4 regions of the Mesorhizobium sp. WSM4848 genome follow, and region 1 is predicted to be linked to each of the others. Evidence: riboswitches for the same ligand, from Rfam matches in the RefSeq annotation. Region 1 holds a riboswitch; each other region holds the start of a gene.
What was found. A riboswitch is a leader RNA that binds a small molecule or an ion and turns the genes downstream of it on or off. The one in region 1 is predicted to bind cobalamin.

Region 1 (7,788 bases):
GTTCATGGCGTCGATCATGTCGCGGAAGGCGGGTGCCGCACCCGACATTTCGAGGCCGACGTCAAAACCTTCGGTCATGCCGAGCGCCGGCATGACATCGCGCAGCTTTTCCTTCGACGCGTCGACCACATGCTGGACGCCGAGTTTTTTCGCCAGCGCCAGCCGCACCGGGTTGATGTCGGTGATGACCACTTTTCGCGCGCCGACGCACTGCGCCACCAGCGCAGCCATGATGCCGATCGGCCCGGCGCCGGTGACCAGCACGTCCTCGCCGACCAGATCAAAGGACAGTGCGGTGTGAACCGCATTGCCCAGGGGATCGAAGATTGCGGCGATCTCGTCGGGCACGTCGTCGGGGATCGGCACGACGTTGTGCTGCGGGATCGCCAAAAATTCACCGAAGGCGCCCGGCCGGTTGACGCCGACGCCGAGCGTGTTGCGGCACAGATGCCCCCTGCCCGCCCGGCAGTTGCGGCAATGGCCGCAGACGATGTGGCCTTCGCCCGACACGCGCTGGCCGACCTTGTATTCGGTGACCGCGGCGCCGAAGTCGGCGACAGTGCCGACGAATTCGTGGCCGGTCACCATCGGCACCGGCACGGTCTTCTGCGCCCACTGGTCCCAATTGTAGATGTGGACGTCGGTGCCGCAGATCGCGGTCTTCTTGATCTTGATCAGAACGTCGTTCGGGCCGATTTCCGGCACCGGCACCTCTTCCATCCAGATGCCCGGCTCGGCCTTGGCCTTGACCAGCGCCTTCATCATGTTCGACATCAGATGCTCCTTACACCTTGGTTGGTTCTACTCCTCGCCGCTCCTCCGGTAGCCTAAACAACAGAAAGGTAGGCTCGGAAGCACACCCTGAGATCCTTGGATCGATCGTAATGTTGGCGGCTGCCTTTGTGTCGCGCAACACTTCACCGCGACCCGTGCGCTTGAAAAACTCTGTTTTCAGCGAACCTCAGCAGAAGCGGAGCAATCGCCATGCCAGACGCAGCCAAGTTTCAATTCAAGCGATGAGGAATGGTCGCAGCTTGCGGCTGGGCGGTATGGCTATTTTGTCGATGTCCGCCACATGCATTCCCTCGATACCGATGCTCTCGATGGTCGATCTCGCCGCCGATATCTCGATGGTGCCGGTGCACAGGCGGCATCCGCAAGCGTTCGCCCCTCGGTGAAGTGTCTGTTGACCGCTGGCTGTGTGAGAGGCTGAAGTTCATGGACAAAGCCGCCTTCCCCCATTTCGTGATCGAAATCATCCGTCCTTCGGACCGGAAGCGCTTCCAGATCCTGCCCCGCCGCTGGGCCGTCGAGCGGACCTTCGGCTGGACGACAAGGGTGGGGACTCGCACGCGTCCACCGACCTGTGCGCGGCTTTTCGATGTCGTCCTTTGTTTGAATTATCCGCGAAGCCCGCCACATGTTTGCCGGTCACAGTGGCCCAGCGGCCTACGCCTGCACTTTCTCCCGCAATGCGCATGCTGCAGCGACCATGTTGATGAGGGCAGGGCGGACCTCCTCCCATTTCCTTGTTTTGAGGCCACAGTCCGGATTCACCCACAGTTGGCCGTCCGACAGTCGCTCGCGAGCAAGTTGGGCGAGATGCAAAATCTCGCCGATCTCCGGGACACGCGGTGAGTGAATATCGTAGACGCCGGGACCGATTTCGTTCGGATATTTGGACTTGGTGAAGGCGTCCAGCAGTTCCATTTTGGAGCGCGACGTCTCGATTGAAATCACGTCCGCGTCCAGTTCAGCGATCGAGTCGATGATCTCATTGAACTCCGAATAACACATGTGGGTGTGAATTTGGGTCGCGTCCTCTACACCCGTCGAGGCGAGCCGGAAGCATTCGACAGCCCAGCCGAGATAATGTTTCCAATCGGACTTCCGCAGGGGCAAGCCTTCGCGAAACGCGGCCTCATCGATCTGGATCACCCTTGCGTCAGCTCTTTCGAGGTCGGCCACTTCATCACGGATGGCGAGTGCGATCTGGCGGCATGCCTCGGCGCGGAGTACGTCGTCGCGAACAAAAGACCAGTTAAGAACCGTCACTGGGCCAGTGAGCATGCCCTTCACCGGCTTTTTCGTCAGCGACTGGGCAAATTGCCACCAGAAGACCGTCATCGGATTGGGCCGCGAGACGTCGCCGAAGATGATGGGAGGGCGCACGAGCCGGGAGCCGTAACTTTGCACCCAGCCATGCTGGGTGAAGGCGAGGCCGGACAACTGCTCGCCGAAATGCTGCACCATGTCGTTGCGTTCAAACTCGCCATGTACCAGCACGTCCAACCCGATCTCCTCCTGCCAACGGACCGCCGCCTCGGTCTCCTTCTTCAGGAAGGCCTGGTAGTCGATATAGCTCAGCCGGCCCTTCGCATGGGCGGAGCGCGCCCTGCGCACCTCGGGCGTTGCGGGAAGGACCCGATGGTCGTCGTCGGGAACGGCGGCAGGGCGAGCGTGTCAGCCTGGACTCTCGAGCGCTTGGCAAATGCGCTCTTTCGTTGCTTCATGGCGCCGTCAATGCTGCTAACGCGCCCGTGGACGAGCGGATCATGGACCTTTGTCGACATTGCGCGCGCGGCGGCCGCCTCTTCAGAAGCCTTCAGCGCGCCTGCTACGGCCTCCCTGCCTTCGGACAAGGCTTGGGCCAGCACGAGCAGCTCTTCAGTCTTCTGGGCGGCGAATGCCAGCCACGAACGGACGTCTACATCAAGCGCGGTCTCCATCCGCAGGTCCATCGGCACATGAAGCATCGAGCAGGAAGGCGCAATTTCGACGCGGTCCAGCGGCCAACCGGCAACGACCGGCTTTATGCGGTCGAGAATGGCAGTCAGGTTCGCGCGCAAGACGTTGCGGCCGTCGATCAGGCCAAGTGAGAGCACCAGATCCTTCGGTGCGAGCTGACCAACCGTCTCCAACTGCTCGGGAGCGCGCACGAGGTCGAGATGCAGGCCCGCCAGGCCCAGCGAAAGCGCGGTCTCGAGATTGTCTCCCAGCGGCCCGAAATAGGTAGCCAGCATAATTTTCAACTTGGGCGCGGCTTTCGACAGCTGGCCGTAGGTGAATTCGAAGGCAGCTCGTTCGTTCGGGCTAAGGTCGAGCACAAGCGCCGGCTCATCAATCTGCACCCAGTCGGCCCCCGAGAGCTCCAGCCTCCGCAGGAGTTGCTCGTAGACGGGCAGCAGCCGCGGCAGGAGCGCAATGGGATTGAAACACTGGTCGGGAGACTTCGCCAGCTTGAGGAAGGTGACCGGTCCAAGGATGACCGGGCGTGTATGGATGCCGAGCTCTTTTGCCTCCAGAAAGTGATCGACTGGTTTCGTCGACGAGAGGGCGAATGTCTGATCGTCGCCCAGCTCCGGCACGATGTAGTGGTAGTTCGTGTCGAACCATTTGGTCATTTCCATCGCGGTTACGCGCTGGCCCTGAACTGCATGCCCGTGACTGGCGTGAACGCAACCCGCAGTATCGCCTTGCGTCCCGCGCGCCATCGCGAAATAGATGTCGAGCGGGACCTCGCCGCCCGTCCAGCCGTAACGGGATGGCACGGCGCCGACCATTGCTGCGGTGTCGAGCACATGGTCATAAAGTGAGAAATCGTTCGACGGGATTTTCGACACGCCGCGGTCGTGCTGCTCGCTCCAGCTGGCGGCACGGAGTGCCTTCGCCGTCGACAGAAGGTTGGCAGCAGAAGATTTTCCGGACCAGTAGCTTTCGAGCGCGAATTTCAGTTCTCGCCGGCGACCGATACGCGGCATGCCAAGCGTTGCTATGGGAACTTGCTGGGAGACATTCATTCCATACCCCGATGGTTGCGGCGGGGACAAGGAAGGCGCTAGCAGGCCGGCATAAACGCCGAGCTGCCGCGGCCACCAGACACCCCGCCCGTGGACGTTGTTTACCGTGGCAGGTCTCCTGGCTCGCGGGTCACAGCCTCTGCCCCGTCTTCCCGGGGCAGTTCGCCCCAGTGACATTGATGGGTTTGGCTCGCCGCTTACAGTTGCGGGGGCAGCGCCGGCATTGCACCGGCTTCCCTCTTAGCTCCGCTACGGCAACGCCTTGCGGAGAACCACGACACGCGGACAATCGCAGCAGCCCGCTTTGTGGTCAATGCGGTATAAAGAAATGTTTATGTGTTTATGTGAACCGTTCACCTGCGGCGTGTTCCCAAGTCGCAGGTCGCGGGTAGAGCTGAGCCATTTGCGCCACTCTCCGGGATTGTGCCTCGCCGCTCGGGCAATCTGCCGGTGACACGATCCCGGCTCAAAAACGACTTCGTCAAAAACACGTTTTGGCCATCATGATCGGCGGCAGTACTGGCCGAAGTGCGACAACGTTCCTGAGCCTGCAAAATTGAAATTTGGAGAAAACCGCCATCCTTCACGGACGGGCACGCGACATTTCAATGTGTACGCGCTTGTCTGGACAGCCTCACAAAGGGCGCTGGCAGCACCTCGCTGAAACACCGCCCTACAACAATCCCGCCTGCTCAGCCTCGCGGCGCAAATTCTGCCGCGGCCTGGGGCCGATCTGCTGGATCACCAATCCGGCCGCCAGTGAGCCAAGGTCGCCGCAGGTCTGCAGGTCGCGGCCTTGCGTGTAGCCATGCAGGAAGCCGGCGGCATAGAGATCGCCGGCGCCTGTCGTGTCGACCAGTTCCTTGATTGCGGTCGCCTTGATCACCACCGTTTCGCCGCCGCGCACGATTATCGAACCTTTTTCAGAGCGGGTCACGGCGGCGATGCGGCAATCCTTGCGGATCTGCGCCAGCGCCTCGTCGAATGACGATGTCTGGTAGAGCGACTTGATCTCGTGGCTGTTGGCAAAGACGATGTCGACCATGCCCGAACGCATCAGGTCGAGGAATTCGTCGCGGTAGCGGTCGACGCAGAACGAATCCGACAATGTCATGGAGACTTCGCGGCCTGCCGCGTGCGCCAGCTTCGCCGTCTGCCGGATCGCTTCCTTGGCGCGCGGCGGGTCCCACAGATAGCCTTCGAAATAGGTGACCTTGGCGCCAGAGGCCTTGTCGGCCTCGACATCCTCCGGCCCGAGCTCGACGCAGGCGCCGAGATAGGTGTTCATCGAGCGCTCGCCGTCGGGAGTGACGAAGATCATCGAGCGCGCCGTCGGCGGGTTGCCCTTGAGCGGCCTGGTGTCGAAGGCGACGCCCTGCGCATGGATGTCGTGGGCGTAAATTTCGCCGAGCGTGTCGTTCGAGACCTTGCCGAAGAAGGCGGCGCGACCGCCGAAGCTAGCGACGCCCGCTGCCGTGTTGCCGGCGCTGCCGCCAGAGGCCTCGATCGCCGGGCCCATGCGGCTGTAGAGCAGTTCGGCGCGTTGTGTGTCGATGAGGTTCATCGCGCCCTTGATGATGCCGTTGGTCTCGAGAAATTCCTCGTCGCACTGGGCGATGATGTCGACAATGGCATTGCCGATGCAAAGCACGTCATAATCCGACATCAAAATCTCCGCCAAAAACCCGAGCCGGCTTCTTGCCACGCCGGGGCCGGCCTGTTTTGGCGAGTGTGGAATGGGTCGCCCTATGCCGACGTATCCAATACCCGTGCATCACGCAGCTGCCGGTCCTGCCTCACGCAACAGGTCGTCAGCTCTGTCCGTCTTTTCCCAGGTGAACTCCGGCTCTTCGCGGCCGAAGTGTCCGTATGTCGCGGTCTTGCGGTAAATCGGCCGTAAGAGATCAAGCGCCTTGATGATGCCTTTCGGTCGGAGATCGAAAAGCTCAAGGACGGCGCGCTCGATTCTTTTTTCATCAATCTTTGCGGTTCCGAATGTATTGACGAGGACAGAGACCGGCGCGGCCACACCGATCGCATAAGCAAGCTGAACCTCGCACACCTCCGCAAGTCCGCTGGCAACGACGTTTTTTGCGACGTACCGCGCCGCATAGGCGGCCGACCGATCAACCTTGGACGGGTCCTTGCCCGAAAAGGCACCGCCGCCGTGACGCCCCATGCCGCCGTAGGAATCGACGATGATCTTGCGGCCGGTAAGCCCGCAATCGCCGCGCGGCCCACCGACCACGAACCGGCCTGTTGGATTGACCAGGAACCTTATCCTCGTCGTATCCAGATCGTCGTGAGGCAAGACCGGCCTTATGATCTCCTCAATGACGCCTTCGCGCACCGTGGCTTGTGAGACCTCCTCGTCATGCTGCGTCGACAGGACTATGGTATCAAGCGCTACCGGGCGCAAACCCTCATACCGGACGGAAACTTGAGATTTAACGTCCGGGCGAAGCCAGCCAAGGCGTCCGGTTTGGCGCACCTCTGCCTGTTTTTTTATCAAATCGTGAGCAAGTTGGATTGGCAACGGCATCAACGTTTCGGTCTCGTTGCACGCGTACCCGAACATGAGGCCCTGATCCCCCGCTCCCTGCTCGAGATCCTGCCCTCGTCCCTCGTCGACGCCCTGGCTGATGTCAGGCGACTGCTCGGTCAAGGCCAAGATCAGGGCGCAACGCCGGCCGTCAAAGCCGATCGCATCGTCGTCATATCCAATGTCCAAAATGATATCGCGGGCAACTTGGCTGTAGTCGATATGCGCGGGACTGGTGATCTCGCCAGCCAGAACGACCATCCCTGACTTCACCAACGCTTCACAAGCGACACGAGCCTTAGGATCCTTGCGAAGGATCGCATCGAGGACGCCATCTGAGATATTGTCGGCCATCTTGTCGGGATGTCCCGCGCCGACGGATTCGGAAGAGAACACGAATTGTCTGGTCATGAAATGTCCTCGCTTCAAACGTTGGAATTGATGTGACAGTTGATCCGGCCGCCTTACCTGTCGGAGATGCCAGGCACGTCGAACGCAGCGCAGAAGTCGGCAACGTCTCTGCGCACTCTGGCATGCACGTCCGAATCATCGGGCTGGCGACAGACCAGGTCGATGAAAGCGGCAATCTGCACCATTTCCGCTTCGCGCATGCCCACAGACGTCACTGCTGGCGTGCCTAAGCGTATGCCGCTGGTGAGCGCGGGATGGCGCCGGTCGCCCGGCACCATGTTGAAATTCGTAATGATACCTGCTTGCGACAGACGCTCGGCATAGGCTTTCCCAGACAGCGGCCGGCCCCTAAGATCAAGGATCAGCATGTGATTGTCAGTGCCCCCCGTGACGAGTTCATAACCTCGCTCCAGAAGGGCCTGGGCCAGAGCCTTGGCGTTGTTGACGATCTGCTGACCGTACACACGGAAGGATGCATTCCCTGCTTCGTGCAGAGCGACAGCTAGCGCGGCAATCGTATTCATGTGCGGTCCGCCCTGGAGGAGAGGGAACACGGCACGGTCTATGCGTTTGGCCAGATTGTGTTTGCTCTTGGAATGGTAGAGCGCCTGATAGCGGTCTTCATTCCTTGACAAGATGAAGCCACCGCGGGGGCCGCGGATCGATTTGTGAGAGGTGCTGGTGACAACATCGCAATGGCCAACGGGATTCGGATGCACTCCTGCGACAATGAGGCCGCTGATGTGGGCGATGTCGGCTACCAGATAGGAGTTCACCTCCGAAGCAATGTCGGCCATTGCCTCATAGTCAAAAATGCGCGGATAAGCAGTTCCGCCGACCCAAATGAGCTTCGGTCGTTCGCGTTTGGCCGTCTCGCGCAAGCGGTCATGGTCGATCTGCTGCGTCTTTTCGTGCAGCCCGTACGGAACTCGCTGATAGTCAGTGCCCGAGAAGTTGACGGCCCAACCGTGCGTCAGATGCCCCCCGCCGGGGAGGGTCAAGCCCATCATCTTGTCTCCCGGACACAACAGCGCT
Region 2 (7,788 bases), on a different contig from region 1:
TATCCGCCTCGACGGCTACGGCGCCTGGTTCGGGCGTATCGATTGAGTTTGCAATTCACTGGAGGGAACCCATGGCCGATGTCACGCTAAGGCAAGTGAAGAAATCATACGGCAATCTCAACATTCTCCACGGCATCGACCTCGACATAAAGTCGGGCGAGTTCATCGTCTTCGTCGGCCCTTCGGGCTGTGGCAAGTCGACCTTGCTGCGGTCGATCGCCGGGCTTGAGGAAATCACCTCCGGCGAGCTCAAAATCGACGGCGAGGTGGTGAACGACGTGCCGCCGTCGAAGCGCGGCATCGCCATGGTGTTCCAGTCCTATGCGCTCTATCCACACATGACCGTCTACGACAACATGGCGTTCTCGATGAAGATCGGCAAGGAGAGCAAGGCCGAGATCGACAAGCGGGTGCGCCAGGCGGCGGAAATCCTGCAGCTGACCAAATATCTCGACCGGTTGCCCAAGGCGATGTCGGGCGGCCAGCGCCAGCGCGTCGCCATCGGCCGCGCCATCGTGCGCAATCCCAAGGTCTTCCTGTTCGACGAGCCGCTGTCGAACCTCGACGCGGCACTGCGCGTCGCAACCCGCATCGAGATCGCCAAGCTCAAGGAGTCGATGCCTGCTACAACGATGATTTACGTCACCCACGACCAGGTCGAGGCGATGACGCTGGCCGACCGCATCGTGGTGCTCAAGGAGGGCCATATCGAGCAGGTCGGCACGCCGATGGAGCTCTACAAGAAACCCGGCAATCTGTTCGTCGCGCAATTCATCGGCTCGCCGGCCATGAACATCCTGCCGGCGACGATCGACAAATCAGGCAACCCGACCATCGTCAGCCATGTCGGAGGCCGCAAGGCGACGGTGCCGATCGCCACGCCGGCCTCGGCGACGGGCGCTTCGGTGAGCTTCGGCGTGCGGCCGGAGGATCTGATGATCGCCACCGGCGCGGATTATCTTTTCGAGGGAACGGTGGATTATGTCGAGCAGCTCGGCGAGGTCCAGCTCGTCTATGTCGACATCGGCCGCGCCGACCTGCCGCTGGTGACCAAGCTGCCAGGCAACGTGGAGGTCAAGCGCGGCGCTGCGCTGCGGTTGAATGCCGATGCCGGCGACCTGCATATTTTCGATGCCGACGGACATTCATTCACGCTCCACAAAGCGGAAGCAAAGGCAGCCTGAGAGCGGCAGCCGAACTGATGGATGTTTGGTGACCCACAAACGAGAGCGGCGGGCAAAAGCCCGCCGCTCTTGTGCGTTCCGGTCGCTGCCCTGCGGGGCGGACTTCTGTACGTCGCCCGACGAGTTCAGCGCGTGTAGACCGGCGAGCCGTTATTGCGTACCGTAGCACCAGCGCGGCGGGAAAATGCCGCGGCTGCCGTTGGAACGAACTGTTAGTTGTTGCCGAACAGGTTACGGTCGCTGCCGTTGACGGGTTTCTCGTCAGCCGGAACCGGATTCTGCGCCGAAGCCGAATTCCGAATCGAAGCCGTGTACGAGTTGCTATCGACCGCAGCGGCCGGCTGGTTGGCGCCATTCGATCCAAAGTTGTCACTACCGGCAAAAGCGCTGCCGGAGATGGCCACAATGGCGGCGGTGGCAAGAATGATCTTCTTCATTTCTAGTACTCCTGAGTTCCTCAAAGCCCGAGCGGCGGACCGCCACTTTGCTGTTGGGATCGGCTGTTAATTGTTGCCGAAAAGGTTGCGGTCGGAGCCCTGGAGAACGGGCTGCTTTTCAGCGTGAGCCGGCGTCTGGACAGAGGCCGTGTAGGAGCTGTCAACCGCAGCAGTCGGCTGGTTGGCGGCGTTGGACCCATAATGGTCGCTGCCGGCAAAGGCGCTGCCGGTGGCCAGAACGGCGACGGCAGCAAGAGCAATCTTTTTCATTTTAGTACTCCAGTATCTTAGTCTTCCGTCCGTCTAGCGGCGTGTCTTGGGAGGATGCGCGTCGTTCGGACAGCCCCGATGTGGGAAGGCCATTCGGCGGATTCCAATCACGAAGTTGTTCCGTGTGGACCAAGAATCTACACCTTGAAATTGTACCAGAGACATTTACTTCAATGATTTTCTGTTTTCTTTTCAACGATTTATGGCAAGTTAGCCGTTCATGATTTGACGGATTGGCGGACCTGCGTTCACAGCGTGCTGCACGCATTGTCAACAGAAACGAACCGTTCGGTTCGATTTTAGAAGCGACTAATAGTCACTTTTGTAAACTGTTAACCTTCCTGATCTCTGCCGCGGGTCGGATTCGATGTCACGGCAGCCGACAATGGCCTCCGACAAAGTGGGGTTTCAGCCCTGCAGATATAAACCTGCAGGTTTCGCCGGCCGTGTCGCGCCGCATGAATACGATGTCGCTTTCATGCCGGCAGTCAGCCGGCCGTCATGATTAGATCACGCCATCTCAGGTGCCGCTTGGTGACGACGAAGCGGAGAATTGGGAAGCCGGTCAGAACCCGGCGCTGCCCCCGCAACGGTGGTGGAGTTCAAGTCGCAACGGGAGACCACTGGGCCACAAGCCTGGGAAGGTGTCGCGATGAGTCCGCAAGGACACTCCAGAGCCCGGAAACCAGCCCGAGATTTCTAGACTCGACTGATCGCGGTGGGCGGTCAAGAGGTGGATGATGCATGTCGCCGGCGTGCAAGCGGTCCTCCCTCCATCACCACCAGTTCAGTCCTTTACACGAGGACAGGACATGGACGCGCGCAACGACATGCTGAGGCTCTTGCACGGCCGCAGGCAAGGCTATTCGCTCGAGCAGCCCTTCTACACCGATCCAGATTTCTTCAAGCTCGACATGGAGCTGATCTGGTATAGCGACTGGCTGTTCATCGGCCACGATTGCGAGTTGCCGAAACCTGGCAGCTACATCACCGCCCAGATCGGCGACTACCCGCTCGTGCTGGCCCGCGACCAGCAAGGCAAGATCAATGCCTTCCACAATTCCTGCCGCCATCGCGGCAGCCGTGTCTGCAATGCCGACAAGGGCACTGCGGCGAAGCTGGTCTGCCCCTACCACCAGTGGACCTACGAGCTGGACGGCCGGCTCTTGTTTGCTCGCCATATGGCGGACGGCTTCGACAAGAGCCAGTTCGGCCTGAAGCCGGTGGCTTGCGAAAGCGTTGGCGGCTACATCTTCATCTGCCTGGCCAACGAGCCGGCGGACTTCGCGCCGATGCGCGCCATGATCGAGCCTTACCTCCTGCCGCACCGGCTGCGCGAGGCAAAAATCGCCTTCGAATCGACCATCGTCGAGAAGGGCAACTGGAAGCTCGTCTGGGAGAATAACCGCGAGTGCTACCATTGCGCCGGCAACCATCCGGAACTCTGCAAGACATTCCCGGAAGCGCCGACCGTCACCGGCGTGCAGGGCGCCGACAGCGATCCGGAGATGCTCGCCCACTGGGCGAAATGCGAGGCGGCGGGCTTGCCGAGCAAATTCCGCATCGATCCGGCCGGGCAGTATCGCGCCACCCGCGCGCCGCTGCTGCGCGACGCCGTCAGCTATACGATGACGGGCAGACGCGCGGTGAAGAAGGACCTTTCCGACAGCGTTTCGACCGACCGTATCGGCTCGCTGCTGCTCTATCACTATCCGACGACCTGGAACCACATCCTCGGCGATCATGCCGTCACCTTCCGCGTGCTGCCGATCAGCGCCACGGAAACGGCCGTCACCACCAAATGGCTTGTCCATAAGGACGCGGTCGAAGGCGTCGACTACGACCTCGCCGAGCTTACCCATGTCTGGACCGAAACCAACGATCAGGACCGTCGCATCGTTGAGGAAAACGCCTTCGGCATCCTGTCGCCGGCCTATGAGCCCGGCCCCTATTCGGAACTGCATGAGGGCGGCGTCATCCAGTTCGTCGAATGGTACGCCTCCTTCATCGGGCCGCGCCTTGCCGAGGCTGGGCGGCCGGCGCTGCGCAGCGTCGCCTGAGCGAGGTCAAGGGGATGAATGCAATGACGGACCTTGGCCTCTATCGCCATCTCGACGAGATGGCGCCCTGGAACGACAGGCTCCAGGTGCTGGAAGTCATCGGCGTCAGCGACGAGGCGCCTGAGGTGAAGACCTTCACCTTCCGCTCCGACAACCAGACCTGGTTCCGTTACAGACCGGGGCAGTTCGTGACGCTGGAACTGCCGACCACCGAGGGCCCGTTGATGCGGACCTATACGCTGTCGTCCTCGCCGTCGCGGCCGTTCTCGATCGCGGTGACGGTGAAAGCGCAGACCGGCAGCCTCGGCACACGCTGGATGTTCGACAATCTGAAGCCCGGCGTTCACGTGAAGGCCTATGGGCCGGCGGGCGACTTTTCGCTGCACAGCCATCCCGCGGCCAGGTATCTGTTCATTTCGGCTGGCTCCGGCGTGACGCCGATGATGTCGATGCTGCGCTGGCTGAACGACTGCGCGCCATGGACAGATGTCGGCTTCGTCAACTGCGCGCGCAAGCCCGAGGAGATCATCTTCCGCAAGGAGCTCGAGCTGCTCGGCAGCCGCATGCCGGGCCTGACGCTCGGCTTCATGATCGAGGAGCGGTCCAGTCGTGAGGGCTGGTTCGGCCATATGGGCCGGATCGACGCGATAAGGCTGCCGCTGCTGGCGCCCGATTTTCGCGAGCGTGAAATTTTCTGCTGCGGCCCCGACCCGTTCATGCGCGCCGTGCGGCAGATGCTGGAGGCGGCCGGCTTCGACATGGCCAACTATCATCAGGAGAGCTTTGCGGCCCCGGGGGTGGAGGAAATACCGGCTCCCTTCGGTTCGCCGGCAGAAGGTGGGCCGGCAGAGGACGGGGTCGAGATACCTGCCGAGGCCGCAACGCCGATCCGCTTTTCACTTTCGGATGTCGATGCCGAATGCGTTGCCGGCCAGACCGTGCTGCAGACGGCGCGCGCTTCGGGCGTACGAATTCCCGCAGCCTGCGAGTTCGGCCTGTGCGGAACCTGCAAGGTGAAAAAGGTCTCGGGCACAGTCGAGATGAGCCACAATGGCGGCATCCTCGATCACGAGATCGACGACGGTTTTATTCTCGCCTGCTGTTCAAGGCCGCTGTCGGCGCTCGAAATTGAGGTCTGATAGGTGGGGGGCTTGAAGCGCGTCGCGGCTGAATGGATTCATGCGACGCGCTTTAAGTTATTGTTATGCATGTCGTTATCGCAAAACCGCTGCACACTTTTGCGCGACATGCATTAGACCCCATAGCGTTCGGTGCGGATAAGGCTTGCCGGAACGCCGGCATCGGTCAGCGCCTGGGCGGCGGCCGACACGAAGGCATTCGAGCCGCAGACAAAGGCGAACCTTGGCGGCGCGGGCAGCCGCAGCATCGATTGCTCCATCATCGCGACATCGACCCGCCGCGAATAGTCTGTCGGGCGCCAGGCGGCCTCGCGGGTCAGCGCCAACACCAGATCGAAGCCGTCCCGGCGATTGTGGAATTCGATCAGCTCGTCGCGAAAGATCACCTCGTCCCAGACCCTTGCAGAGAACACCAGCACCGCGGGCACCGTCGATTTGCGCGCCGCGCGATGGCGGGTCATCGCCATCAGCGGCACCACGCCGGACCCGCCGCCGACCAGCAGAAGCGGGCCGCCGTCGCTGTCGGACCAGACGAAGTGGCCGCCGAGCGGTCCGCGCAGTTCGACCTCGTCGCCGACCGCCGCGATATCGTGGAAGAAGGGTGAGACCTCGCCGTCATCGAGCCTTTCGATCGCCAGTTCGATCGTCCCGCCGGCTTCCGGCGCCGAGGCGATGGAGTAGGAGCGGCGCGCCTGATAGCCGTCCGGCGCCGTCAGCCTGACATCGACATGCTGCCCGGCACGATAGGCAAAGGGCCGCGACGGCTCGAGGAAAAAGCTGGTGACGCGCGGCGTGCGTTTTTCGATGCGGGCGATGGTCACCGTCTGCCATGGCGACTGCGCCGCCGGCGCGTCGCTCATGGATCGCCCGTATAGCGCTGCTCGCGCCACGGGTCGCCATAGATGTGATAGCCGCGCAGTTCCCAGAAGCCCGGCTCGTCGCGCTCGGTGAACTGCAGCCCGTTCAGCCATTTGGCCGACTTCCAAAAATAGAGATGCGGAACCAGCAGCCGCGCCGGGCCGCCATGGTCCGGCGTGATCGGCTTGCCTTCGTAAAGCAGCGCCACCATCGCCTTGCCGGCAGTGAGATCCTGCGTCGGCACGTTGGTTGTATAGCCGTCGAAGGACAGCGCCAGCGTGAAGACGGTCGGTGGCTCGATGCCGGCATCCGCCAGAATATCGTCGACCAGCACACCTTGCCACGCCGTGTCGAACTTGGTCCACGCGGTGACGCAATGGATGTCGCGCGTCATTTTGGTCAAAGGCAGCGCGTTGAACTCTGTCCAGTTCCACGTCTTGATCGGTCGCGGTCCGTGCTTGAGCGTGAACGACCAGTCCTCGGTGCGCACACGCGGCGTCGGCCCGGCCGACAGCACCGGAAACCCTTGCTCGAGATACTGCCCCGGCGGGATACGCGCATCCGCATCCGTCGGGGGCTTTCGTCCTGAAGAGAAGCCGCGGGTGATCATCGAGACAAATCCGTTTGCATCAGGCCGCCGGTCGGCCTTCACCAATGTTGTCAAAGATACTCTGGCGGGCAACCAGATTCTTGGCTTATGCGCCGTCTGTTCGCCTGAGATAACCGGTGGCGATCTCGCGCATGCGTTTGGCGTCGAAGCTTGGCCCATGGCCGCCATGGCCGATGCTGACGGGCAGATCGAGCAGCCGCTGCATGGTTCGGCGATAGGCTGATCGGTCGGAATCCGGCAGGTCGTCGATCAGCATCGCGTCGTAGATGGCGTCGCCGGCGAAGAACAGCCCGTCGGCCTCATCGAACAGCGCGATCGAATCGGGCGAATGGCCGGGCAGATGCAGCACGCGGAATTGCCGGTCGCCGAGGTCGACCAGATCGCCCTCGTCAAGCGTCCGCGTCAGCGGCGCCGGCGGGATTCTGTATTCGGCTGCTCTCCAGCCGGGCGCCGGCAGCCTCGAGACGGCGCCGTCGAGTTCATGAAACATGTGGGCGTAGGTGACGGCGTCGTCCATGCTGTCGAATTGCGCGGCACTCATCCTCGGCCCCGCCCGCAGCGGGAATTCGTGCAGCGAACCGACATGGTCAAGGTGGATATGGGTGGCGACGACGAGCAGCGGCTTGCCATCAGGCGTGTCGATCTCCGGCGCCAGCGGGCAAATCCCCATGCCGGTGTCGACAAGCAGGTCGACGTCGCGGCCGCGCAGATGCCAGATGTTGGCGCGCACGAAATCATGCACGAACGGCTCGGTCAGCATCGTCGTATCGGCGTCGATGACGGTCTTGCTGAACCAGTCAAGCATCTAGCAGATATCCGGCATCACGAGATTTCCGGCATCAGAAGCGAGCCGGCTCAGACGAACGGCTTTCCGACCTTGTACTTTTCGGGAACCAGCCGCTTCAGATAGGCCATCCCCGCGTCGGAGAGTTGGTTGGCATCCGGCAGCATGAAATCGTCGGGCATGTGACGGGTCTTGCCGGCAACGTTTTTCAGCGGCACCTTGTTCAGCACGGTTTTCTCGCCGTCATATTGCAGGGCCACCGAGCCGCCGCCCTGTTCGGCGACAGCGACCGCAAAGACGCCGGCATCGAAGGCTTCCTGCGCATCGACGGCATTGATGGCGCCAACATAGCCGCGCGGCATGTAGCCGAGCGCATCGACGCGCGCCCGCTTGCCCGGCAATCCTTCGGCCAGCGCGCGCTCGAGGGCGGCCGGCAGGTCGCTGCC
Region 3 (7,788 bases), on a different contig from region 1:
CCGCAGCGCTTCAAACAGCGCATCGATCGGAGCGATATCGGCGGCGAGCAGCATCGAACGGTAGAAGAGAATGGGCACGACGTCCCCCTCCCCCTCGAGGGGAGGGTGGCCCGCAGGGCCGGGTGGGGTCGTTGCGGCAGTGCTCGACGTTTTTTGCTGTTGGCGCACTTCACAGGCGACCCCACCCCCGGCCTGCGGCCGGACCCTCCCCTCGAGGGGGAGGGAGACGTCGCCGCGTCCGGGTTCATAAAAGCCCGCCTTCGGCACGACAACCGGCTCCACGACCGCCGCGTCCTGTCCCGCCAGCCGCGCCAGCCTCTGCACCAGCGCCGTCATATTTGCCGGGCCGCCTTCACGAAAATAGCCCAGCAGAGCGTCGAGCTCTTCGCGCGGCAGCGTCGAGTATTCGATCAGCCGCAAATCCTCGTCGTGACTCTCGCCGGGCAGCAGCGCCAGTTTTATGCCGTGCGCGCGGGCGGCCGAGGCGAGTTGGTCGCAGCCGTAGCGCCACCAGTCGTAGCCGCCGAGGATGCGAACCAGAATAACCCTGGCGTGCCGGGCGACGCTGTCGATCCAGAGATCGACGGACATCGGGTGGCGCAGATCGCGCAAAGCCGCCAGCCGCATCGAGGGCAGGCGATCCGCATCTGCCTGCCACGCCGCCGCCAGCCCGGCCAGATCGCTGTCGGTGAAGGACAGCGCCACGACATCCGCAGGCGTCTGCCTGAGATCGACAGGCTCGGCGAGATCGTCGAGCGAGGCGGATGTGGTGGTGAGGATGTGCATCGCGGCTCGTGCCTGAGGTCAGCCGGCGAGGATACGCTCGATGGCCGGGCGGTTCAGCCCTTTCAGACCGATGACGACGAGGCGCGAGCGGCGGTCGTCTTCATCAGTCCAGGCGCGGTCGTAATAGTGATTGACGCGCGGCCCGACAGCCTGCAGCAACAGCCGCATCGGCTTGCCGCCGACCTCGACGAAGCCTTTTACGCGCAGCACGTTTTCGTCCTCCGCCGCCGTGGCGACACGCAAGGCCAGTTCATCGGGATTGGCGATCGAGGGAATATCGATGACGAACGAGTCGAAATCGTCATGCTCGTGATCGAGCTCGTCGTCGTGGTGGGTCTTGCGGTTCTCGATGTCGTCCTCGACGGCAAGGCCGAGGCCGAGCAGCACGGACGGATCGACCTTGCCCTGTGAGGCCGGCACGATCGTGACCGCGCGGGCGGCGTGTTTGCCGATGACGGCATTGGCGCGGGCCGAGCCGGCGGCGTCCATCAGGTCGCTCTTCGACAATATGATCAGGTCGGCGCAGGCGAGCTGGTCCTCGAACACCTCCTCGACCGGATCGTCGTGGTCGAGCGTCTCGTCCTGCGCGCGCTGCGCCTGCAGGGCGTCCATGTCGTTGGCAACACGGCCTTCGGCCAGCGCCGGTCCGTCGACCACGGCAATGACGCCGTCGACCGTCACCCGGCTCTTCACCGTCGGCCACTGGAAGGCCTGGACCAGCGGCTTGGGCAGGGCCAGCCCGGAGGTTTCGATCAGGATATGGTCGACCCTCGGCGTCAGCGACAGGATCTGGTCGAGCGCCGGGACAAAATCGTCGGCGACGGTGCAGCAGATGCAGCCATTGGCCAGTTCGACGATGTTTTCCTCAGGGCAGGTGTCGATGCCGCATCCCTTCAGAATCTCGCCGTCGATGCCGATGTCGCCGAACTCGTTGACGATGATGGCCAGCCGCTTGCCGCCGGCGTTTTCGAGCAGATGGCGGATCAGCGTCGTCTTGCCGGCGCCGAGGAAGCCGGTGACGACGGTGCAGGGCACGCGCGAGAAATTAGCGGACGACTCTGGAGCGGTCATTTCTAATCCTTCAAAAGGTCGAGGGGAGGGATGCGGGCAACGAGGCCGCGCTTCAGGCAATCGGGGCGGCCGCGCCATGGGATGAGGCCGTCGGTCGAAGTGGCGAAGAGTTTTGCGCCGGTGATGAGATCGGCGCCGCTGGTCGTGGTCAGGTCGCCAAAGACATAGCTCCAGCAGCCGTCGCGCAGGATAGCGGCGCTGAGGCGGCGCTTGCAGTTGCCAAGGCATTCGACGGTGCGGATACGGATGTTTTCGCCAGAGGCGGCGCGGCGCGTGTCTTCGGCCAACAATTCGCCGGCGCGAGGATGGCCGTCGGAGCCGGTCTCGTCACGGCAGGAGGCGCAGACGACCACGGTGACACCGGCCAAAGCGTCATTATCGCGGGATAATAAATCCGCTGTCTCAGCCAAAAAACTGCTGTCGCGTTCCAAATCAGGCTCCTTGCCCGGAAAACCCGCCAGGCGATCGGATTCTTATGTCCTAGACGGCAGGTCTCCTGGCTCGCGGATCATCGCCTTGGTGCCGCCTTCCCGGGATTTTCCCAGTGGTTTTCGGCCTTGGCTCGTCGCTTACAGTTGCGGGGACAGCCGCGGATTTGAAATCGAGATTTCGCACCGCATTCCCTCTTGGCTCCTCCCTTTGCCGAGAGGAGACCGTCTGAAGCGGATTTAGGCTTGTGGAGGCAGTCGTGTCAACGCACGTCTACGACGCGGCAATGTCGGCAAGCGGTTGGCCCAAATCCCCCGCAGGCGTCACCTCGAGGCATTCGAGGCCGAGCCAACCCTGCATCAGCTTCAATTCCTCAAAAAGTTCGGCGGCGGTTTGCGGCGGCGCGCCGGGCTCGGCATAGGCGGCATGGACGCGCAGCACGCCGGCGGGGCGGTCAGCCCTAAGGTCGATGCGCGCCACGATCTTTTCGCCGAGCAGGAACGGCAGCACATAATAGCCGTATTGGCGCTTTTCGGCAGGGGTGTAGATCTCGATGCGATAGCGGAAGTCGAACAGTCTTTCCGTGCGCGCCCGCTCGAAGACGACGGGATCGAACGGAGCGAGCAAGGCGCGCGCCTCGATCTTGCGCGGAAAACGGGCGTCCTTGTGAAGATAGGCCGGCTTGCCCAAGCCTTCGACGGTCACCGGCAAAAGATCACCGGCGTCGACCAGTTCCTCGATGCGGCCCTTGATATCAGCGGGAGAGAGGCGGAAATAGTCGCGCAGGTCGCCTGCTGTCGCGACGCCGTGGGCGCGGGCTGAGATGCGCAGCAATTCGCGGTGCGCATCCTCAGGCGAGGGCACCGGCAGGGCAAGTATCGCCGGCGGCAGCACGCGCTCCGGTAGATCATAGAGCCGCTCGAAGCCGCGACGCGACGCCGTGGTGATGCGGCCGGCCCAGAACAGCCATTCGAAAGCGTGCTTGGCGTCGCTCCAGCCCCACCAGCCGCCCGAGCCTTTCTGGTCTCCTTTCTGGCCTCCCAGGGCGGAAGCGGCGATCGGACCGCGTTCGACGACCTCGCGATAAATGTCTTCAATATAGGCGGCGCGCTCGCGGCCCCACTTGGCCAGCCCGTTATACATTTCCTCGCCGCGCTCGGCCCGTTGCATGCGCCAGCGCATCAGCGGATAGGTTTCGACCGGCAGAAAGGAGGCTTCGTGCGCCCAATACTCGAAGACTTTGCGCTTTCGCGTCACGGCGGCGTTGTCGAGCAGGGCGAGCGGGTAGGGGCCAAGCCGCGAATAGAGCGGCATGTAATGGGCACGCACCACCGCGCTGACGGAATCGATCTGCAGCAGGCCGGTGCGGCCAAGCACACGGGCCAGATGACGGCGGTCAGGCGTGCTGCTGGGGCGAGGATCGGCAAACCCCTGTGCGGCAAGCGCGATGCGCCGGGCCATGGCGAGCGAGATTTTTTCCTTCATGCAGACGGCACTCTGTCGGCGTTCGACCAAAGGTGGGAGCGATGATTCCGCACCATGCTAGCAGGGTTTTGGCGGCATCTATGTCAGGAGAGAAAAGTGGAGTAAAAAGCGAAGGAAATCAAACAGGAGCGGATCGGACCAGTTTATCCGGATATGCCGTCCGGCACCCATGTTTTGAACAAGGTTTGACTTGCTTCGCCGAAAGCCCTGCGCTAACCCTCGCCGCCTTGCAGCATAGAGCCTCCTAAAACGGTTCAGTGGTTAAACTGTCACGCTTCCGCAAGTGGGTCCGGTGCTGTAATCAGAGTGGATTGGCCGCCAACGGAAAGCTGCAGCATGAACGCATTGTTGAGTTCGTACCTGCCCATCGTCCTGTTTATCGGCGTGGCGCTTGTCGTCGGCCTGGCGCTGCTTGCCGCACCCTTTCTGGTGGCCTACCGCAATCCCGATCCGGAAAAGCTTTCCGCCTATGAATGCGGCTTCAACTCGTTCGATGATGCCCGCATGAAGTTCGACATCCGCTTCTACCTGGTGTCGATCCTGTTTATCATCTTCGATCTGGAAGTGGCTTTCCTGTTTCCGTGGGCAGTGTCCTTCGGCCAGATCGGCATGCTCGGTTTCTGGTCGATGATGGTGTTTTTGGCGGTGCTGACCATCGGCTTTGCCTATGAATGGAAGAAAGGAGCGCTGGAATGGGATTGAGCGACAATTCCGGCACGCTCGTCGCGCCGAAGCCAAAAGGCATTCTCGACCCCAGCACCGGAAAACCGGTGGGGGCGAATGATCCCTTCTTCCTCGAGATCAACAACGAGCTTGCCGACAAGGGCTTTCTCGTCACCTCGACCGAGGCGCTGATCACCTGGGCGCGCAGCGGCTCGCTGATGTTCATGACCTTCGGTCTTGCCTGCTGCGCGGTCGAGATGATCCACACCTCGATGCCGCGCTATGACTCGGAGAGGTTCGGTGTCGCGCCTCGCGCGTCGCCGCGCCAGTCGGACATCATGATCGTCGCCGGCACGCTGACCAACAAGATGGCGCCGGCGCTGCGCAAGGTTTATGACCAGATGCCGGAGCCGCGCTACGTCATCTCGATGGGCTCCTGCGCCAATGGCGGCGGCTATTACCACTATTCCTATTCGGTGGTGCGCGGCTGCGATCGCGTCGTGCCGGTCGACATCTATGTGCCTGGCTGTCCGCCAAGTGCGGAAGCGCTGCTCTACGGCATCCTTCTGTTGCAAAAGAAGATCCGCCGCACCGGCACGATCGAGCGGTGAGCGGGATGATGAGCCTGAATGAACTCTCGACCCACCTCGGCGAGAAGCTGAGCGGCCGGATCGGAGATGCGGTGTTTGCCTATGGCGAACTCACCATCTCGGTCGAGCCGCAGGATCTGATCGAGGTGGTGAGCTTCCTGCGCGACGATCCAAAATGCCAGTTCATCTCGATCATCGACGTCTGCGGCGCCGATTATCCATCGCGGGCCAAGCGCTTCGACGTTGTCTATCACCTGCTGTCGCCGAAGCAGAATGTTCGCATCCGGCTCAAGGTGCAGGCGGACGAAGAGACGGTGGTGCCATCGATCACCAGTGTGTTTCCGGGCGCTGACTGGTTCGAACGCGAAACCTACGATCTCTATGGCGTGCTGTTCTCGGGTCATCCCGATCTCAGGCGGATTCTGACCGATTACGGCTTCGAGGGTCATCCGCTGCGCAAGGATTTCCCGCTGACCGGTTTCGTCGAGGTGCGCTACGACGACGAGGCCAAGCGGGTCATCTACGAGCCGGTCGAGCTCAAGCAGGAATTCCGCAATTTCGATTTTCTCAGCCCTTGGGAGGGGACGGATTACGTCCTTCCAGGCGACGAAAAAGCCAAGACGAATTGAGACGCCAGAATGGCTGAAACTTCCGTCCGCAACTTCAATATCAACTTTGGGCCTCAGCACCCTGCTGCCCATGGCGTTTTGCGTCTTGTGCTAGAACTCGATGGCGAAGTCGTCGATCGCGTCGATCCGCATATCGGGCTGTTGCATCGCGGCACCGAGAAGCTGATAGAAGCCAAGACCTATCTGCAGGCCGTGCCCTATCTCGATCGGCTCGACTATTGCGCGCCGATGAACCAGGAGCATGCCTTTGCGCTTGCCGCAGAGCGGCTGCTCGGCATCGAGGTGCCGAAGCGCGGCCAGCTGATCCGCGTGCTCTATTGCGAGATCGGCCGCATCATGTCGCACATCCTCAATGTGACGACGCAGGCGATGGATGTCGGAGCGCTGACGCCGCCTCTCTGGGGTTTTGTCGAGCGCGAAAAGCTCATGGTGTTCTATGAGCGGGCCAGCGGCTCGCGCATGCATGCAGCCTATTTTCGGCCCGGCGGCGTTCACCAGGACCTGCCGCAGCAGCTGGTCGAGGATATCGGCAACTGGATCGATCCGTTCCTGAAATCGCTCGACGACCTCGACGCACTGCTGACCGGCAACCGCATCTTCAAGCAGCGCAATGTCGACATCGGCACCGTGTCGCTGGCCGACGCCTGGGCCTGGGGTTTTTCGGGCGTCATGGTGCGTGGCTCCGGCGTCGCCTGGGACCTGCGCAAGTCGCAGCCTTATGAATGCTATGCCGAGATGGATTTCGACATTCCGATCGGCAAGAACGGCGACTGCTACGACCGTTATCTCGTGCGCATGGAAGAGATGCGCCAGTCGGCGAAAATAATGCGCCAGTGCATCGACCTGCTGCTCGGCAAGGAAGGCAGCGGGCCGGTGTCGAACCTCGACGGCAAGGTGGTGCCGCCGAAGCGCGCGGCGATGAAGCGCTCGATGGAAGCACTGATCCATCACTTCAAGCTCTACACCGAGGGCTACCGCGTGCCGGCGGGCGAGGTCTATGCGGCGGTCGAAGCGCCAAAGGGCGAGTTCGGCGTCTATCTGGTCTCGGACGGCACCAACAAACCCTATCGCTGCAAGCTGCGCGCGCCCGGCTTCGCGCATCTGCAAGCCATGGATTTTTTGTGCCGCGGCCACATGCTGGCCGACGTCACCGCCGTTCTCGGCTCCCTCGACATCGTGTTTGGTGAGGTCGATCGCTAAATGTCAGTCCGCCGTCTCGCAGAAGCCAGCCTCCAGCCAGCCTCCTTCGCCTTCAACCGGGCGAATGCGGCAGCGGCCAAGCAATGGATCAAGAAGTATCCGAAGGGCCGCGAGCAGTCGGCGATCATCCCGTTGCTGATGCTGGCGCAGGAGCAGGAAGGCTGGGTGACCAAGGCGGCGATCGAGACGATCTCCGACATGCTCGGCATGCCCTATATCAGGGGGCTCGAAGTTGCGACTTTTTACACGCAGTACCAGCTCAATCCGGTCGGCACCCGCGCGCATATCCAGGTCTGCGGCACCACGCCCTGCATGCTGCGCGGCTCGGAAGCGCTGATGGATGTATGCCGCTCGAAAATCCATCACGACCAGTTCCACACCAACGACAAGGGCACGCTGTCGTGGGAAGAGGTTGAATGCCTTGGCGCCTGCGTCAACGCGCCGATGGTGATGATTTTCAAGGACACTTTCGAGGATCTGACGCCGGAGCGGCTTGCCGAGATCATCGACCTCTATGATGCCGGCAAGGGCGCCTCGGTGACGCCGGGGCCGCAGAACGGCCGCATCACCTCCGAGCCAATTACCGGCCTGACGACGCTGAAGAGCGAAAAGGCAATCCTGAAGACGACCCGCGATAGGGAAGCCAAGGCGGCTGCCAAGGCCGCCAGGGCGGCTGCACCAGCGGCAATTGTCGCGACGCCGGCGGCTCCGGCCGCACAGGCACCGGCGGCCCCGGTCGCGCCGTCGAAAGCCAGCAAGCCGAAGACCGATGCGCCCGAAACCAGCCCGGCGCTGGAGACGCCTTCTCCGGCAAAGGTCGCACCAGAGACGGAAAAGGCGGCGAGCGTCAGAGCACCGCGGCATTCGGCCGCCAATGCCAACAAGGCCGCGCCGGAAGTCGAAAAGGTTTTGAAACAGCGCAGCGGTCCGATAGT
Region 4 (7,788 bases), on a different contig from region 1:
CACGGCATCCATGGCGGCGATGTCGAGACCTCGCTGATGCTGCATTTCCGGCCGGACCTCGTCGACATGGCAAAGGCCGGCAATTTCGTGTCCAACGTCGCCGGCGCCGAAAAGGAGTTTTCGCTGCTGCGCCACACCGGAACGCACGCCTTCGCCTGGATCGCCACCGACCTCAACCCGAACGGCGTGGTCGGCGACGCCAGTACTGCAACGGCCGAAAAGGGCCGGCTGACCGCCAGCCATCAAGCCGACGGTTTCATCAGCCTGTTGAAGGACGTGCGCAAGGCCAAGCTGGCCGACTGGTTGGCATAGGAGGTTTTTCGCCAGCGCCGCGCCGCCCCTCGCCTGCCTGCCGGCGAGGGGCGCCCTCACCAATGATTTCGCCAATCGCCGGCGTTGCAAAAAGGGCACCAGCGCTGCGGCCAGCCCCTTCTCCCCGTCACCTATACGGGGAGAAGTGCCCGGCAGGGCGATGAGGGCAGCGCCGACGTCAACCGATCTTCAACTCGAAAGGCGTGCCTTCGAAGGCCTCGGCGCCGCGCCCGATCGCCTGGATCGCACGGGTCATGCGGCCGTTGCGATCGAGCAACGCATCGGCGACCGAGATCAGCCGCGGGTTGGGTGTCGCCGTCGGCGACAGCGCACGCAGCGTCTCGGCCAACTCGACCTCGCAGCGCTGCGGCGCCAATGCCGCCGCGATGATGTAGGCCGAGGCCGTCGACCGGCTGATACCGGCATAGCAATGCACGACCAGCGGCCTTGCACGATCCCATCGGCGCGCGAAATCGAGCAGGTTGCGGACATGCTCCTCACCCGGCATGGTCATGCCCTCCTGCGCCACCGCGATATCGTGCATGACCAGGTGCAGATGGTTCTCCCGGGCGATCGAAGCCGGCCGCGTCACCTCGGTGCCGGCGGCCAGCAGCGAAAGCAACCGCTCGGCCCCGGTCTTCGCGACGGTTTCCTCGACTTTTGAAAGCGAACAGACATGGATCATTGCTTGATCTCCCAATGCATGTCGCGCAAAAGTGCGCAGCGGTTTTGCGATAACGACATGCATAAAAACAAGTGCTTAAAGCGCGTCGCATGAATCCGTTCAATTGCGACGCGCTTTAGGCGTCATCGTCGCGTTGTTGCGACCAGTCGGCAAGAGCCGATTCGAGCCGCTGCCATTCCTCGCCCTCGCCCGGCAGCCCGGCGCGCAGCACCTCCGGCCGGCCGGAAAAATGCCGAAGCAGGATGCCGCGCTCGCCAAGCGCCAAAAACAGACCGGCGGCGTCCCTCAGCCTGATATAGCGAAACAGCGTGGTGCCGCCGGCGACCGGGGCGCCGAAGCGGCCAAACAGCGTATCGAGCCGGGCTGCATCCCTGGCCAGACGGCGCCGCATCTCGGCCTGCCAGCCGCTGTCGGCAAGCGCACGGATGCCATATTCGAGCGCCGGACCGGCAACCGCCCACGGCCCGAACTGCGCCTCCAGCCGTTCGACCGTCAGCACATCGGCCAATGCAAAGCCGAGCCGCAGGCCGGCAAGGCCAAAAAACTTGCCGAAGGAGCGCAGCACGACGAAGCCGCCATGCTCGACATCGCCGGCCAGGCTTTCGCCAGGCGGGCCGACATCCATGAACGCCTCGTCGACGACCAGCAACCCGCCTCTGGCGCGCAGTTTTTCGGCAAGCTCAAGCAGCTTCTTGCGTTCGACGATGCGCCCGTCCGGATTGTTGGGGTTGACGACGATGGCAAGATCGGCTCCTGCCAGGGCCTCGAAATCATCGACCTCCATCACCGCATGGCCGGCGATTGCCGCTGCCCGCTGATGCTCGGCATAGGTCGGCCCGAGCACCAGCGCCTTGCCGGGGCTCGCCAGCGAAGCGACACGCGGCAACAGGATCTGCGTGCCCGGCGCTGCCACCACATTGGCTGCCGACGGCGCGCCATAGGCGCTTGCCGCGGCGTCGGCCAGTTCACGGACGCGCGCGGCTTCCGGCAATCTCGATAGAGCGGTAGCGGGCAGCTCGAAAAACGGATAGGAGTGCGGATTGATACCGGTCGAGAGGTCGACGAAGGGCTGCGGCGCATGCGGAAAAAGCGCCCTCGCCCGGCCAAGGCTTCCGCCGTGATCCACCACTGCCGCCGCTCCATCAAGAGACTTCATGTCGATCCTGATCGCTTTCCTGTCACTGCTTGTTGAATTCGCTGTCGGCTATCCCAGCTGGCTGCTCGGCGCCATCGGCCATCCCGCCACCTGGTTCGGCAGGCTGATATCCTTTCTCGACCGCAGGCTCAACCGCGATGCTGATTCCGACGCCCTGCGTCGCCGGCGCGGTGTTCATGCGCTGCTGATCATCGTGCTGGTGCCGGCCACCATCGCTTTCGCGGTGGAAAGCATGCTTGCGGGCATTCCAGCCGGATTGATCCTCACCGCGCTCCTGGCGACATCGCTGCTGTCGCAGAAGAGCCTGGCCGAGCATGTCGAGGCGGTGGCCGACGGACTCGACAATGGCGGACTCGACATCGGCCGTGTTGCCGTCTCGCAGATCGTCGGCCGCGATCCGGAAAAGCTCGACAGAGCCGGCGTCTGCCGCGCGGCGATCGAAAGCCTTGCCGAGAATTTTTCCGACGGCGTCGTCGCGCCGGTCTTCTGGATCGGCGTCGGCGGGCTGGCCGGCGGCGTCGCCTACAAGGCCGCCAACACCGCCGATTCGATGATCGGCCACCGCACGCCGCGCCACGAGGCTTTTGGCCGGGCGGCGGCGCGCTTCGACGATCTGATCAACCTGCCGGCGTCGCGGCTGACCGCACTGCTTATCGTGCTGGCCGCCTTCTTCGTCAAAGACGCCGATGCCGGCAACGCCTGGCGCACCGTGCAGCGCGACGCAAAAAAGCACCGCTCGCCGAATGCCGGCTGGCCGGAGGCAGCGATGGCCGGCGCGCTCGGCCTGGCGCTGGCCGGGCCACGATCCTACGACGGCGTCATGGTCGACGACGCGTTCATGGGCGAAGGCGGCCGCCGCGATGTCGAGAGCATGGACATCAGGCGAGCGCTAAGACTCTATCGGGTTGCCGACTTTCTGCTGATGGCACTGTTCGGCTTGCTGTCGGTGATCGTCATCGCTGCGTGACTTCCCCTTCTCCCCTTGTGGGAGAAGGTGGCCGCGAAGCGGCCGGATGAGGGGTGTTCCAGCTTGGCACCAACCGCGCTTCGGCCAACACCCCTCTTCCGTCTTGGCGCTGCGCGCCAATCCACCTTCTCCCACAAGGGGAGAAGGAAGAAGAGGCGGGCAAAACCTCAGAACTCTATGCCTTGCTGCGCCTTCACGCCGGCGGAAAAGTGATGCTTGGTCACGCCCATCTCGGTGACCAGATCGGCGGCATCGACCAGCGCCGGCTTGGCGTTGCGACCGGTAACGACGATATGCAGGTTTTCGCGCCGGCCTTTCAGCGCCGCCACCACCTTGTCGAGATCGAGATAGTCGTAGCGCAGCGCGATGTTCAATTCGTCGAGCACCAGAAGGCTGATCGATGGATCGGCCATCAGCTCGAGCACCTTGGCCCAGGCAGCCTCGGCGGCGGCGATGTCGCGCTTGAGATCCTGCGTCTCCCAGGTGAAGCCCTCGCCCATCGTGTGCCAGACGACCCGGTCGCCGAAAGCGGCAAAGGCGTCCTTCTCGCCAGTATGCCATTTGCCCTTGATGAACTGGACGACGCCGACACGCCTGCCGTAGCCGAGCATCCTCAGCGCCAGCCCGAAGGCGGCAGTGGTCTTGCCCTTGCCAGGGCCGGTGTTGACGATCAGCAGTCCCTTCTCGACCGTCTTTGCCGCGACCTCGGCGTCCTGCACCGCCTTGCGCTTGGCCATCTTGGCGCGGTGGCGTTCCTCGTCCCTGTCGTCGATATCGGTCATATCACTTCACCTTGAGCGGCAGTCCCGCCACCATCAGCAGCACCGTGCCGGCGACGGCAGCGACCTGTTGGTTGAGCCGGCCGGCGGCATCGCGAAACCGGCGGGCAAGCGCATTGTCGGGCACGATGCCCTGGCCGACCTCGTTGGAAACCACGAACCACGGCCCGCGCGGCCGCGACAGCACATCCGCCAGCCCTCGGCATTCGGCCTCAATGTCGCGTTCGGCCAGCATATGGTTGGACAGCCACAGCGTCAGGCAGTCGATCAGGACGGGTCGGCCGTCAGGCAGCGCCCCGATCGCGCCGACGAGATCGAGCGGCGCGTCGACGGTCGTCCAGCCGTCGCCGCGCCGCGACCGATGCAGCGCGATGCGTTCGCGCATCTCGTCGTCATAGGCTTGCGCCGTGGCGATATAGGCCCACGGCGCCGGGCAGGCCGTCACCAGGCTTTCGGCATGCGCGCTCTTGCCCGAGCGTGCACCGCCGATGACCAGGGTCAGCTTGCTGCCTGGAGCAGCGCGATCAGGCAAGGTTTTCGCGCAGGCCGGTTGCGGCGCCGGTCAAGCGGCCGCGCACCAAGCCGACGAGAGCGCCGAGCACCAGCCAGAACACTAGATTGGTCAGCGTCACCGCCACCACGAACTGGTGGTGCAGGCCTTCCGGGATCGGCGATTCGAAACTGTCGGGCGGCGGCGCGCCGACAATATGCGGCGCCACGATCAACACCACGGCAAGAAGTGCCAGTGGCAGCGATTTGCGAAAGGCGAGCAGCCCGAGACCGGTCGCGGTCGCCACCACCGTCGCCGTCCACCAGATCTGGCGCTGGGCGAGATCGGCCGTCGGCATCGCCGGCAGTTCGGGCGGCAGGCCAAGGTTCGGAGCCAGCGTGAACACGGCGAAGCCGGCAAAGCCCCAGAACACGCCCTGTCGCCAATTGCCGATGCCGCCGGCGAACTCCGAAACGGCGACCAGGATCAGCGCAAAGCCAATGCCGGTGACGACGTTGGCAACGACGTTGAAGGCGAAGCGCTCGAAACCGTCGGCCGGCGTCCAGCCTTCCTCTTCGGCGGTGGCTGCTTCAGCCGGCACGGCGCTGCTCATGGCATTGCTGCCTGGCGCGGCCGGGGCCAAACCATGGTCATGCGTGTGGCCACCGCCGGCCTGTTCGTAGACTTCCGCCTTGAGGATGAGCGGCACCGTGGCGTAGGCCTGCATGCAGGCGAGAACGACGCCGGCCACAAGCCCTGCGATCGCCGCGATGAACACGACGTTGCGAAACAGTGTCATGGTGTCAGCCCCTCGTCAGTGGCAGGGAAAGCCCATCGAATGGCGATAGTCGTGGGCGGCATTGTGGACCGCATCGATATGCGAGAAGCCGACAAATCCCATGACGAAAACGCCGAGAAATGCAGCAAGCGCCAACTGCACGAAGCGCGACTGCGAGGAGACGGAAGCGCCGAGCGAGACGGAAGCGGTATTCATGTCTTGTCCTTTCGCCCTCCACCCGAGGGCATAGAAGTCAGTTCTCCTGTCGCCGGCAGGTCTCCTGGCTCGCGGATCAGCGCCCTTCCCCACCTTCCCGAAGAAGCTCTTCAGTGGCATATGGAGAGGACTACCGCACACAGTTGCGGGGGCAGCCACGGCATCGGGCAAATTTTTGCCCTCACCGCATTCCCTCTTGGCTCCAAAACGGAACCGACGACTGGTGCGACTATAGGCAGAATCGCCGCGCCCGGCAAACCAAATTCCGCCAGCTACCAGCGCGAATGCGGCGTCTCAACGGGATTTGGCTCTGTCTTCTTTTGTCCGGGGCAACCATGATAATCGTCTTGCAGCACTGAATCAGAATTGCGAGACCATGACCATTCATACGCCGGCTGTTCAGGACCGATCCAGGCGCATCATCGCCATCGACGTCGCCCGCGGCATCGCTTTGCTTGCCATGGCGAGCTACCATTTCACCTGGGATCTCGAATTCTTCGGCTACACCGATCCCGGCCTGACTGCCTTTGGCTGGTGGAAATTCTACGCGCGCTGCATCGCTTCGACCTTCCTGTTCCTGGTCGGTGTCAGCCTGTTCCTCGCCCATGGCAAACAAATCCGCTGGAACGGTTTTTGGAAACGCTTCGCCATGGTCGCCGGGGCTGCGCTCGCCATATCGGCCGCCACAAGGTTTTTCACGCCCGACAGCTTCATCTTCTTCGGCATCCTGCACGAGATCGCGGTCGCCAGCCTGCTCGGCCTGGCGTTTCTGCGGCTGCCGGCGCTGCTGACGCTGGTTGTCGCAGCTTTCGTCATCACCGCGCCGCTCTATCTCAGGTCCGAGATCTTCGATCATCCGGCCCTGTGGTGGGTTGGCCTGTCGGCAACCAACCCGCGCTCCAACGATTATGTCCCGCTGTTTCCATGGTTCGGTGCCGTGCTTGTCGGCATCGCAGCGGCAAAGCTCGCCTTCGCCTCCGGCGTGCTGACGCGGCTGGCGGGCCTGACGCCCGGCCGCTGGACCAATCCGCTGGTCTTTATCGGCCGGCACAGCCTCGCCTTCTATCTGATCCACCAGCCGGTGCTGATCGGCTCGGTCTGGCTGTTTTCGCAAGTCATGCCGGCAGCGGTCGAGACCAAGCCGGTCGCCTTCCTGAAAGAGTGCCAGGCCTCATGCGAGCAATCGCGCGACACGGAGTTCTGCACCAGCTATTGTGTGTGCATGCTCGATACGCTCGAGGGCGAAGCCACGCTTGATCGGCTCTACCGCAATGACCAGGCTGCGGAATGGAAGGCGCATCTCGATGAGCTCGCCGGCGCCTGCACTGCCAAAGCCGACAGCACTTTGATGGAGGGAGGAGCACAATGACCGACCATCAGCAGAAACCGGGCCAACAGAAACCGGGACAGCAAAAACCGGGGTTTATACCGTGGCCGCCGCTGATCTATGTCGCGGCCATCGCCGTCAGCATCGCGCTTGGCTTGCTTTATCCGCTGCCATGGATCGGCGGCCTTTTGGGCGACATCCTGTTCGCGGCCGGCTGGGTGGCATTGTTCGGCGTCGTCGCACTCTGGTTCACGGCGATCCGCACCATGATCCGGGCAAAGACGACGCTCCACCCGAACGCCGTGCCGGACCATCTGGTGACGACGGGCCCATTCGCCGTCAGCCGCAATCCGATCTATCTGGCCAACACGCTGCTGATGATCGGTATCGCCCTTATCTCGGGGAACGTATGGTTCCTGCCGCTGGCGATCATCGCCGCCTTCGCAACGCAAAAAATGGCGATCGAGGGCGAGGAAAAAGTTCTGGCAACGAAATTCGGCAAGAAATACCGGGATTACGCGAAAAAGGTGCGGCGCTGGATTTGAGGCGTACGTGAGCACCGGAAGCGCAGAAATCCACGCTAGCTGGCCGCCAGAGTAGAATTATCAAAAAGGCCGATCAGGTGTTGACGCCGAGCTCCACCAGCCGCTCGACGCAGGATTCTTCGGCTTGGTCGAGCTCAGCCAGGGTCTCTTCGAGGTCGCGGCGCTTCTGGCGCAGATCCTCGCGCTTTTCCTCGATGCGCTTGATCATCAGGTTGAGCTGACCGACCTCGCCGGGCGGCTCCTTGTACATCTGGATGATTTCGCGGATCTCGTTGATCGAAAAGCCGAGCCTCTTGCCGCGCATGATCTGGCGGATGAGGTGCCGGTCCGATGGGCGAAACAGCCGCGTGCGGCCGCGCCGCACCGGCTGCACCAGCCCCTCGTCCTCGTAGAAGCGCAGCGTCCGCGTCGAAACATCGAATTCGCGGGTCAGTTCGGTGATCGAATAATATTCCCGCATCATCACTCCAAATGCCCGGCCGCGCTACGGGTTCCAACCATGCGGCCTCGCTATTCGCACGCGTGTCAGAATC

Region 2: another riboswitch for cobalamin. It lies ahead of AC0L16_RS12380 (aromatic ring-hydroxylating oxygenase subunit alpha); the one in region 1 lies ahead of metE (5-methyltetrahydropteroyltriglutamate--homocysteine S-methyltransferase).
Region 3: another riboswitch for cobalamin. It lies ahead of AC0L16_RS03590 (DUF1636 family protein); the one in region 1 lies ahead of metE (5-methyltetrahydropteroyltriglutamate--homocysteine S-methyltransferase).
Region 4: another riboswitch for cobalamin. It lies ahead of AC0L16_RS03775 (CbtB domain-containing protein); the one in region 1 lies ahead of metE (5-methyltetrahydropteroyltriglutamate--homocysteine S-methyltransferase).

Annotation. Positions count from the first base shown of each region.
Region 1 is NZ_JBVVPX010000037.1:52,736-60,523, reverse strand. It holds gene tdh (L-threonine 3-dehydrogenase) at 1-774, opposite strand, end outside; gene AC0L16_RS27260 (hypothetical protein) at 885-1,178, shown strand; partial or broken gene AC0L16_RS27255 (IS5/IS1182 family transposase) at 1,249-1,338, shown strand; partial or broken gene metE (5-methyltetrahydropteroyltriglutamate--homocysteine S-methyltransferase) at 1,450-3,776, opposite strand; cobalamin riboswitch at 3,892-4,092, opposite strand; gene AC0L16_RS27245 (adenosine kinase) at 4,474-5,466, opposite strand; gene metK (methionine adenosyltransferase) at 5,575-6,753, opposite strand; gene AC0L16_RS27235 (serine hydroxymethyltransferase) at 6,807-7,788, opposite strand, start outside.
Region 2 is NZ_JBVVPX010000010.1:113,714-121,501, reverse strand. It holds gene bglA (beta-galactosidase BglA) at 1-46, shown strand, start outside; gene AC0L16_RS12395 (ABC transporter ATP-binding protein) at 72-1,184, shown strand; gene AC0L16_RS12390 (DUF680 domain-containing protein) at 1,397-1,621, opposite strand; gene AC0L16_RS12385 (DUF680 domain-containing protein) at 1,688-1,891, opposite strand; cobalamin riboswitch at 2,397-2,599, shown strand; gene AC0L16_RS12380 (aromatic ring-hydroxylating oxygenase subunit alpha) at 2,704-3,951, shown strand; gene AC0L16_RS12375 (FAD-binding oxidoreductase) at 3,975-5,090, shown strand; gene AC0L16_RS12370 (FAD-binding oxidoreductase) at 5,204-5,950, opposite strand; gene AC0L16_RS12365 (molybdopterin-dependent oxidoreductase) at 5,947-6,558, opposite strand; gene AC0L16_RS12360 (MBL fold metallo-hydrolase) at 6,644-7,363, opposite strand; gene AC0L16_RS12355 (diphosphate--fructose-6-phosphate 1-phosphotransferase) at 7,414-7,788, opposite strand, start outside.
Region 3 is NZ_JBVVPX010000002.1:250,787-258,574, forward strand. It holds gene AC0L16_RS03580 (cobaltochelatase subunit CobN) at 1-786, opposite strand, end outside; gene cobW (cobalamin biosynthesis protein CobW) at 805-1,857, opposite strand; gene AC0L16_RS03590 (DUF1636 family protein) at 1,860-2,288, opposite strand; cobalamin riboswitch at 2,327-2,530, opposite strand; gene AC0L16_RS03595 (winged helix-turn-helix domain-containing protein) at 2,560-3,771, opposite strand; gene AC0L16_RS03600 (NADH-quinone oxidoreductase subunit A) at 4,108-4,473, shown strand; gene AC0L16_RS03605 (NuoB/complex I 20 kDa subunit family protein) at 4,464-5,045, shown strand; gene AC0L16_RS03610 (NADH-quinone oxidoreductase subunit C) at 5,054-5,653, shown strand; gene AC0L16_RS03615 (NADH-quinone oxidoreductase subunit D) at 5,663-6,853, shown strand; gene AC0L16_RS03620 (NADH-quinone oxidoreductase subunit E) at 6,854-7,788, shown strand, end outside.
Region 4 is NZ_JBVVPX010000002.1:288,650-296,437, reverse strand. It holds gene AC0L16_RS03810 (creatininase family protein) at 1-312, shown strand, start outside; gene AC0L16_RS03805 (tyrosine phosphatase family protein) at 491-997, opposite strand; gene cobD (threonine-phosphate decarboxylase CobD) at 1,113-2,153, opposite strand; gene cbiB (adenosylcobinamide-phosphate synthase CbiB) at 2,152-3,120, shown strand; gene cobO (cob(I)yrinic acid a,c-diamide adenosyltransferase) at 3,288-3,902, opposite strand; gene cobU (bifunctional adenosylcobinamide kinase/adenosylcobinamide-phosphate guanylyltransferase) at 3,904-4,401, opposite strand; gene AC0L16_RS03780 (CbtA family protein) at 4,424-5,188, opposite strand; gene AC0L16_RS03775 (CbtB domain-containing protein) at 5,204-5,383, opposite strand; cobalamin riboswitch at 5,421-5,616, opposite strand; gene AC0L16_RS03770 (acetyltransferase domain-containing protein) at 5,760-6,752, shown strand; gene AC0L16_RS03765 (methyltransferase family protein) at 6,749-7,255, shown strand; gene AC0L16_RS03760 (MerR family transcriptional regulator) at 7,329-7,715, opposite strand.